DNA from 2 places in the Dechloromonas aromatica RCB genome. Region 1 is predicted to be linked to the other one. Evidence: predicted binding sites of a transcription regulator. Region 1 holds the regulator's gene; the other holds the start of a gene.
What was found. Region 1 encodes sigma-54, which starts transcription at its own class of promoters, with help from an activator protein. Its sites were predicted from a motif close to TGGCACGCTTNCTGCTNA; they were not measured.

Region 1 (5,028 bases):
CAGGCGTCGAGCGGAAGTCCCGTCGTTAATGACGGGCTTCGCGAGACAGAGCCCGACTCTGGCGCTGTCGAGCGCCGCTCAAAGTCAGGGCGAGGAAGCGCCGGGCTGCAGTCCGGCGCGACGCAGTTGCGCGTGCGCGCCCTGCAACTCCTGACCCGGCGTGATTACTGCCGGGCCGAGTTGAAGGCCAAGCTCGCGGCGCACGCCGAGTTCGAGGAGGAACTCGACGGCGTACTCGACACCCTGCAGGCCGAACGCCTGCTTTCCGATCACCGCTACGCCACCCAGCGTGTCGTGGCGCGAGCCGGTCGCTACGGAAATGCCCGCCTGAAGCAGGAGCTTCGGCAAAAAGGCGTCGGTGATGATGACATCGCCACCGCCTTGCCGGAAGCCGGCGACGAGACGGATCGCTGCCGGGCTATTTGGGCAAAGAAATTCGGCCATCTGCCGGAATCTGCCGAAGAGCGTGCCAAACAGATGCGTTTCCTGCAATATCGCGGTTTTTCCGGTGATGCCATTCGCCGGGTGATGCGCGGAGTCGATCAATGAATAGCCCAGTCGCCAAACTTTCGGCCAACAACCTGAAAAAACGCTACAAGACGCGGACGGTCGTCGAAGATGTTTCCTTCGAGGTCAAATCCGGCGAGGTTGTCGGCCTTCTCGGCCCGAATGGCGCCGGCAAGACCACCTGTTTCTACATGATCGTCGGTTTGGTGGCGGCCGATGGTGGCGAGGTCTACATCGACGACAACCGACTGACCCATCTGCCGATGCACAGTCGGGCCCGTCTCGGTTTGTCCTACCTGCCGCAGGAAGCCTCTGTTTTCCGCAAGCTGAACGTCGAGGAAAACATCCGCGCCGTTCTCGAATTGCTCAAGCTGCCTGAGGCTGAATTAAATGACCGGCTGGAAGGGCTGCTCAACGAACTGCACGTTGGACATGTCCGCCACGTCAATGCCTCTGCATTATCCGGCGGTGAGCGTCGGCGGGTTGAAATTGCCCGCGCCCTGGCCACCAATCCGCGTTTTATCCTGCTCGATGAGCCTTTTGCCGGGGTTGACCCGATTGCCGTGCTCGAAATCCAGAAGATCATTCGCTTCTTGAAAGAGCGTGGCATTGGTGTCCTGATCACCGACCACAATGTCCGCGAAACCCTTGGTATCTGCGACCACGCCTACATTATCAACGCCGGAAATGTATTGGCCGCTGGACGGCCGGCCGAAATCGTGGAGAATGAAAGCGTACGGAAGGTTTATCTCGGCGAGCATTTCAGGCTCTAACCGACAGACCCCACCCGACACTATCCGATGAAGCCCGCTCTCCAGCTAAAACTATCCCAGCATCTGGCGCTGACTCCTCAGCTCCAGCAGTCGATCAAGCTACTTCAGTTGTCGACGGTGGAAATGCAACAGGAAATCGAGCGTTATCTGCTCGAAAATCCCATGCTGGAACGCGAAGACGAGCATGGCGGGGATAATTTCTCAGCCGCCCAGCAGTTCGACGCGCCCCAAAGCAACGAAGGTGAGCGCGAGCAAAAGGTTGAGCGGGAAGAACGGGATGCCCGCGAGGAACGCGAGCAGGATGTGCCATCGGCTCCGTCGGAGGTGGACGATGACCGCTGGGCCTCCGATGCCGGGACCTTTACCGGCGCCGGTCGCGATGAAGACGACGATAGCGATTCCCGCGACATCCATGCGGCCAACGTCAGCCTGCGTGACCATCTGGGCTGGCAACTGGGCATGACCCAGCTATCGGAGCGCGACCGCAGTCTGGTGCGTTTCCTGATCGAAGCACTCGATGATGATGGCTATCTCTCGGCGCCGCTGGTCGAGTTGTGGGAAACCCTGCCGCCGGAATACGAAATTGAAATCGAAGAGCTGGAAATTGCGCTGCGCCATATCCAGAATTTCGACCCGATCGGCATTGGTGCCCGCAGTCTTCAGGAATGCCTGCAGCTTCAGCTCAAGGTTTTGCCGGTATGTGCCGAACGTACACTGGCCCTGGCTATTGTCGACAAGCATCTCGAACTGCTCGCCGCCCGTGATTTCGCCAAGATTCGTCGTCTGACAGGTTGCGATGACGAGGCTTTGAAGGCGGCGCACAGCCTGATCACCAGCCTCAACCCACGGCCAGCTGCCGGGTATGCCCAGATTGAAGCGCGCTACATCACGCCGGATGTGATCGTGAAGAAGCTAAAGGGCAAGTGGACCGCCTACATCAATCCGGATGCCTACCCTCGGTTGCGCATCAACCGTCTGTATGCCGAAATTCTCGCCAAGCAGCGGCGGGGCAACGGCAATCTATCTACGCAGTTGCAGGAGGCGCGCTGGCTGATCAAGAATGTCCAGCAGCGCTTCGAAACCATACACCGTGTCACGCAGACCATTGTCGATCGCCAGCGCCAGTTCTTCGAACACGGCGAAGTGGCCATGCGGCCGCTGGTGCTGCGTGAAATCGCCGATATTCTCGGCCTGCACGAGTCGACTGTATCGCGGGTGACCAGCCAGAAATACATGGCGACACCGCGCGGTATCTTCGAACTGAAATACTTCTTTGGCAGCCATGTCTCCACCGATAGCGGTGGTGCTTGTTCTGCTACGGCCATCCGCGCCCTGATCAAGCAATTGATTGCGGCTGAGGATGGCAAGAAGCCCTTGTCGGATAGCCAATTATCCGAAATACTAGGCCAGCAGGGAATCGTAGTTGCCCGACGGACGGTTGCCAAATACCGCGAGTCGCTCAACATCCCCCCGGTCAATTTACGCAAGACCCTGTAGAGAGAGGAGAAAAAAGTGAATCTGCAGATTAGTGGTCACCACATCGAAGTTACCCCCGCCCTGCGCGAATACGTCGAAAACAAGCTGGATCCCGTGGTCCGTCATTTCGACAAGGTAACCGGCGTTAGCGTCGTTTTGTCCGTCGAAAAGCTGAAGCAGAAAGCGGAAGTGACTGTGCACGTGCCAGGCAAGGACATGCATGCCGAAGAGTCCGGCGACGACCTGTACGCTGCCATTGATGCGCTGTTCGACAAGCTGGACCGCCAAGTTCAGAAATACAAGCAAAAGGTTCAGGATCACCATCGCGGTGACAAGCCGGGACTGATTGACGCTGCTGAATAAGCGCCGACAGGCCGCAGCCATGGCTGCGGCCTTGCTTTATTACCCTTCCCTATGAACCCTCTTATCAATCTTCTGACCGCTGACCAGGTATTGCTCGATCTTGAAGCGAGCAGCAAAAAACGGGTTTTCGAACAGGCGGGAATTCTCTTCGAAACTCGACTCGGACTGGCGCGCTCAACAATCTTTGACAGCCTCTTCGCCCGCGAAAAACTGGGCTCTACCGGACTGGGTCAGGGGGTCGCGATTCCCCATGGCCGGATTAAAGGTCTCAAGCAGGCAGCCGGTGCATTTATGCGCCTGGCGACACCTGTTCCCTTCGATTCGCCGGATGGTCGTCCGGTCGATCTTCTTTTCGTCCTGCTCGTTCCCGAGCAGGCTACCGAGCAGCATCTGCAGATTCTTTCCGAACTTGCCCAGCGTTTTTCCGATCGGGCATTCCGCGAAAAGCTGCAACTTGCCCCTGATTCTGCGGCCGTCCTTGCACTGTTTCAGTCCTGAGAAACGTCTGTGCGTCACGTTAACCTTGTACAGCTCTATGAGGACAACCGCGACAAACTGCTATTGAACTGGCACATTGGCCACCAGGCTGATCGCCGGATTGAAATCAAGGGGTCGAACAACTACGGCGCAGATCTGGTCGGCCACATCAACATCATTCATCCGGAACGTCTGCAGGTCCTGGGCCTGGCCGAATACGAATGGGCGATGCGCATTGGTGAGCGGCGTTTTGCCCAGATGCTTTCTGATCTGCTCGGTGCGCAGCCTCCAGCACTGATTGTCGCCGATGGTCTGACGCCGCCGCCGCTGGTTGAAGAAACCTGCATGCAGTTTTCGACGCCGCTGATCTTTTCACCGAAGCCCTGCTCGGCGGTGATTGATCTGCTCCGCATCTATCTATCGGCCCGTTTGGCCGATACCGTCAGCCTCCATGGTGTATTCATGGATGTTCTGGGCATGGGGGTTTTGATCACCGGCGATTCCGGTGTGGGCAAGTCCGAGCTCGCGCTTGAGTTGATCTCACGGGGCCATGGCCTGGTCGCCGACGATGTGGTCGAGATGGCCCGGATCGCACCAACCACCATAGAGGGGCGTTGCCCGGGAATGTTGCGCGATTTTCTCGAAGTGCGCGGCCTCGGCTTGCTCAACATTCGAACCATTTTCGGTGAAACCGCCTCACGCCGGAAAATGAAGCTCAAATTGATCGTACATTTGCAGAAAACCGTTGCTGCGGCAGATGCGCCGAGGTTGCCGCTGGATGCGCAAACGCAGGAAGTGCTTGGCGTACCGGTTCGCAAAGTGGTTATCCCGGTGGCGGCCGGGCGCAATCTGGCCGTCTTGTTGGAGGCCGCGGTTCGTAACACGATCCTGCAATTACGCGGCATTGATAGCCTTCAGGATTTCATGGATCGCCAGCAGCGCACGATGCTTGACGATGATGCATGAATGGCCGATAGTACGTTGGCCTTTTCCATTCGACCAAGGGGACATTCAATGAAGAAACTGATCGCTCTGCTGCTCGTTACATTCTCAGCCACTGCGGTTTACGCCGCTGACGATTGCGCTGCCCGTGCCGCCGAAAAGAAGCTGGCCGGAGCTGCCAAGAACAGCTTCATGAAGAAGTGTACGGCCGACGCGGCGCCGGCTGAAAATTCTGCCTGTGCTGCAACCGCCAAGGAAAAGAAGCTGGCTGGCGCTGCCAAGAACAGCTTCATGAAGAAGTGCACGGCTGACGCTGCCGCCAAGTGATTTACTAGGAATTCGTTATATCGGCCATCTGCGGATGGCCGGTTTTCGTTTACAGGTGCTCGAATTCCGCCGTGTCGGCCACCGGGTCGTTACCGGAGTTACCGAAGCTGATGCGGCCCTTGCCGTCGAGCTGTAGCTCATGGCGGCGCACCATCACTTCCTG
Region 2 (5,028 bases), 960 kb from region 1:
GGCGCCCGCGACCCGGAATGGGCCAATCCCATGCGCCGCGTGCAAGCCGCTGTCCGTCAGCGCATGACGAATATTCCGGTCGAACTGGCCTTCCTCGAATTCATGACGCCGACCTTGCCGGAGCGGGCGAGCGAGTTGATCGCGCAGGGGGCGGACAAAATTGTCGTGATGCCGATGTTCGTTGCCCGTGGCGGACATTTGAAGAAGGAAACGCCGGAGATGATTGAGGCGCTGCGGGCAAAATACCCCGATGTCGAGTTTTCGCTCGCCCCCGCCATCGGCGAGCACGAAATGGTCGTTCAGGCCATGGCGGCAGCCACCCTCGAGGTGGCTGGCCTGTAGCTTGCTAGATAAGAACCATGCTTACCGTACTCGTCATTGATGAATCCAGAGCCAGAGCCGGCGAAATTTGTGCCGGGCTGGCGCTCGCCGGTTATCAAGTCGCTGCCATTCTGGCCGGCTCAGAAAATTTGACGGCTGAAGTCGAAAGGCTGCAGCCCGATGTGATCCTGATCGATACCGAGAGCCCGAGCCGCGATACGCTCGAAAATCTCGCAGCCATGAACAAGGACATGCCCCGCCCGGTGGTGATCTTTACCCAGGAGGATGGCCAGGAAACCATACGCGATGCTGTCAAGGCGGGGGTTTCGGCCTATATCGTCGATGGCCTCGATTCCAAGCGGATCAAGCCGATTGTCGAAGTGGCGCGGGCGCGTTTTGAAGATACGCAGGCCTTGCGCCGCGAACTCGATGACATTTCGAAGAAGCTCACCGACCGCAAGCTGGTCGACAAGGCCAAGGGCGTGCTGATGAAAGCCCGTGGTCTGGATGAGGATGCGGCCTATCACGCCATGCGCAAGCTGGCGATGGAGCGCGGCCAGTCGATGGCCAAAGTGGCGCGCGACGTGATCGACATGGCGCGGGTGCTGCTCTAAACCTGTGCGATAAAAAGCCTTGCTGCACTGCAATAGTGCATCGCCTCCGGCCCCGGCGGTCGGGAAAAACAAATTCCAAGTCATTGAAAACATAGTAGTTATTTGTGACTAGTTCTAAATAACTACACCTGGCACGGCCATTGCAATAGTCCACTCAAAGCGCACGGTCAAAGGCGGCCGGGCGAGAGTCGAGCGAAAGCCGATTCAAGGACAAGGGCGTCCATCCGAGCTGCCACCGGCGGTTCGGATGCGACGCCCATTTGTTTTTTCGATTCAAGCAATCAAGGAGCAAGCAATGGAAGACAAGAAACTGGCCCCGGAAGGCACGACGACGGCCAAATCATCCCTTTCTCGTCGCGATTTCGTTTCAACCGCATTGGGAGCCTCTCTGATGGCCATGGTCCCCCCCGGCGTTCGCAGCGGTGCCTGGGCCGCTGGTTCCGACGCCCCCGAAAAAAAGGAAGTCCGTATTGGCTTCATCCCGCTCACCGACTGCGCCTCCGTTGTTATGGCTTCGGTCATGAAGTTCGATGAGAAATACGGCATCAAGATCATTCCGACCAAGGAAGCCTCGTGGGCTTCGGTGCGTGACAAGCTGGTCAATGGCGAGCTCGACGCCGCTCACGTGCTGTATGGCCTGATCTATGGCGTGCAGTTGGGCATCGGCGGCCCGAAGAAAGACATGAACGCATTGATGAGCCTGAACCACAACGGCCAGGCCATCACGCTGTCGAATCAGCTCAAGGACAAGGGGGCCACTGACGGCGCTGGTCTGGCCAAACTGGTTGCCAAGAAGGAACGTGAATACACCTTCGCCCAGACCTTCCCGACCGGCACCCACGCCATGTGGTTGTACTATTGGCTGGCTTCGCAGGGCATCAATCCGATGAAAGATGTCAAGACCATCACCGTGCCGCCACCGCAGATGGTCGCCAACATGCGTGTCGGCAACATGGATGGTTTCTGTGTCGGCGAGCCTTGGAACAACCGCGCCATCATGGACAACATCGGCTTCACGGCGACGACGACCCAGGACATCTGGACCGATCACCCGGAAAAGGTGCTCGGCACCACGGCAGATTGGGTCAAGCAAAACCCGAACACGGCCCGTGCCGTAGTCGCGGCGATTCTTGATGCCAGCAAGTGGATCGACGCCTCGATCGCCAACAAGCAGAAGACGGCCGAGACGATTGCCAGCAAGTCCTATGTCAATACCGATACCGAAGTCATCGTCGCCCGCATGCTCGGGCGCTATCAGAATGGTCTGGGCAAGAGCTGGGATGACAAGAACTGCATGAAGTTTTTCAACGAAGGTACGGTCAATTTCCCGTACCTCAGCGATGGCATGTGGTTCCTGACCCAGCACAAGCGCTGGGGGTTGCTGAAGAGCCACCCGGATTACCTGGCCACCGCCAAGCAGGTCAACCGCATCGATATCTACAAGCAGGGTGCGGCCGCTGCCGGTGTCGCGCTGCCGAAGAGCGAAATGCGCAGCCACAAGCTGATCGACGGGGTGGTCTGGGATGGCAAGGACCCGGCCAAGTACGCCGACAGCTTCAAGATCAAGGCCTGATCAGTCGATTGAGTCGCCACCGTCTCCGCTTTGGCGGAGGCGGTGCAACCCTCTGGAGAACGACATGAGCGTAATGACGATGATTGGTGAGTTCGGCCTAGAGAAGCCGGTTGACCGGAACATAAGCAGCCAGCCGGTCGCGGAAATCGCTGCCGAGCCAGCCAAGGAAATAAAAATGGAAAAAACTGCAACCCTGCCGGCCATCGAGCCGGGCACGCCGTTCGCCGAGAAACTGGCCAACTTTGGCCGCGCTATTTTGCCGCCGGTATTGGGTATGGTGGTGCTGATCGGCATCTGGTTCATCGCCACCATGAAGGGGGGCAGCATTCCCGGACCGCTGCAAACCTGGGATGCCGCTACCGTGCTGTTCGCCGACCCGTTCTACCGCAACGGTCCGAACGACCAAGGTATCGGCTGGAATGTGCTGTCTTCGCTGCAGCGCGTCGGTATCGGTTTCGGCTTCGCGGCGCTGGTCGGTATCCCGCTCGGTTTCATTCTCGGCCGCTCGGCCTTCCTGTCGGCGATGATCAACCCGATCATCAGCCTGCTGCGTCCGGTCTCGCCGCTCGCTTGGCTGCCGATTGGCCTGCTGGTTTTCAAGAAGGCCGACCCGGCGGCGACCTACACCATCTTCATCTGCTCGATCTGGCCGATGATCATGAACACGGCGCAAGGCGTCCAGCGCGTGCCGCAGGATTACCTGAACGTCGCTCGCGTGCTGGCCTTGTCCGAATGGAAGGTGGTTACCAAAATCCTGTTCCCGGCCGTGCTGCCCTACATGCTGACCGGCATCCGCCTGTCGATCGGTACCGCCTGGCTGGTCATCGTCGCCGCCGAAATGCTCACTGGCGGCGTCGGCATCGGCTTCTGGGTGTGGGACGAGTGGAATAACCTGAAGGTCGAGCACATCATCATCGCCATCTTCGTCATCGGCATCGTCGGCCTGATCCTCGAGCAGGCGCTGATCCTGCTGGCCAAGAAGCTGACCAAAGAATCCGCCTGATCCGGGAGTGCATCATGGAAAAATTCGTACAAGTTCAACGCGTCGGTCAAATCTTCGATACCAAGAAGGGCAAGTTCGTTGCCCTGCGCGACATCGACCTGACCATCAAGCAGGGCGAGTTCATCGCGCTGATCGGTCACTCCGGTTGTGGCAAATCGACGCTGCTCAATCTGATTGCCGGCCTGACCAAGCCAAGTACCGGCGTGCTGCTGCTGGAAGACCGTGAAATCGCCGGCCCCGGTCCGGAGCGGGCGGTGGTTTTCCAGAACCACAGCCTGCTGCCCTGGCTGACCTGTTTCGAAAATGTCTATCTGGCCGTCGAGCGGGTCTTTGGCGAGAAGGAAGGCAAGGCCAAATTGAAGGAGCGCACCGCTGCCGCCATCAGCCTGGTTGGCCTGGATCACGCCAGTGCCAAGTATCCGAACGAAATCTCCGGGGGCATGAAGCAGCGCGTCGGCATCGCCCGCGCTCTGTCCATGCAACCGAAAGTGCTGCTGATGGACGAGCCCTTCGGTGCGCTTGACGCCTTGACCCGCGCCAAGCTGCAGGACGAGCTGATGCGGATCTGCGAGGCGACCAAGGCGACCACGGTCATGGTGACTCACGATGTTGATGAGGCGGTCCTGCTCTCCGACCGCATCGTAATGATGACCAACGGCCCGGCGGCAACCATTGGCGAAATTCTCGAAGTCAATCTGCCGCGCCCGCGCGACCGGCTGACGCTGGCCCACAACACGGCCTACATCGGCTACCGCGCTGCGGTGCTCGAGTTCCTCTATGAGAAACAGGCGCACGTCGAGAAGGTCGCGGCTTGAGCTGATTCACGTTTGCCATTGTCACTACGCGCTCTCCGTAGTGACTTTTGCCCGCCGGCCTAACCCGGCGGGCTTTTTCTTGATCTATCTCCTTTGCTTTTCTGCATTGGCAGGGCTAAGGTCTCGGGTTTTCGTCATGGACTGATCTGGATGTTCGCCACCTCAGGCAAACTCTCGCGAAAAATCATTGGCGTACTGGTCGTGTTTTTTCTCGTTGCGACCTCTGCCATTGGTTTGACCCTGCTCATTTCCTGGCAACTGGAAGGGGTGGCTGCGGCGATCAATGACGCGGGCAGCCAGCGCATGCGGACCTACCGTTTAGGCCACTTGATGGCCCGCGGCCTCGAAGCAGAAACGCAGGTTGCCGCGTTGACTGCCGCCTTGAGCGAAGAAGTCGTGCGTTTCGACAAGGTGCAGCGTGACCTGCAATTGGGCGATCCGCTCAGGCCGCTGTCTTCGCCCCGGAATTTCGAAGTGCAGGACAGGCTGCATGACGTCGAACAGTCGTGGCGGAGGATCATTCGGCCGCTGGTGGAAAGTTATCTGGCCGGTGATCACCAGGCGCGCTCGGAGGTGCTTGATCGCTTCGATCTCGAACTGGAACCGTCCGTCATGGGAATTAACGAATTGGTGTTGGCCATGGAGCGCAGCTATGCCTACGACACCAATCTGTTGCGCTATGTCCAGGTGGCGCTGGTGTTG

Region 2: DARO_RS04335 (CmpA/NrtA family ABC transporter substrate-binding protein) is a predicted target of sigma-54. The motif match lies at 1,065-1,082, and genes of this name have one in related genera.

The regions. Positions count from the first base shown of each region.
Region 1 is NC_007298.1:4,445,757-4,450,784, reverse strand. Features, by position in the region: gene recX (recombination regulator RecX) at 133-549, shown strand; gene lptB (LPS export ABC transporter ATP-binding protein) at 546-1,280, shown strand; gene DARO_RS21130 (RNA polymerase factor sigma-54) at 1,308-2,777, shown strand; gene hpf (ribosome hibernation-promoting factor, HPF/YfiA family) at 2,793-3,119, shown strand; gene ptsN (PTS IIA-like nitrogen regulatory protein PtsN) at 3,171-3,617, shown strand; gene hprK (HPr(Ser) kinase/phosphatase) at 3,627-4,562, shown strand; gene DARO_RS21110 (hypothetical protein) at 4,611-4,865, shown strand; gene DARO_RS21105 (adenylate/guanylate cyclase domain-containing protein) at 4,915-5,028, opposite strand, start outside.
Region 2 is NC_007298.1:900,157-905,184, forward strand. Features, by position in the region: gene DARO_RS04325 (CbiX/SirB N-terminal domain-containing protein) at 1-342, shown strand, start outside; gene DARO_RS04330 (ANTAR domain-containing protein) at 360-935, shown strand; gene DARO_RS04335 (CmpA/NrtA family ABC transporter substrate-binding protein) at 1,231-2,508, shown strand; gene ntrB (nitrate ABC transporter permease) at 2,573-3,511, shown strand; gene DARO_RS04345 (ABC transporter ATP-binding protein) at 3,526-4,326, shown strand; gene DARO_RS04350 (type IV pili methyl-accepting chemotaxis transducer N-terminal domain-containing protein) at 4,477-5,028, shown strand, end outside.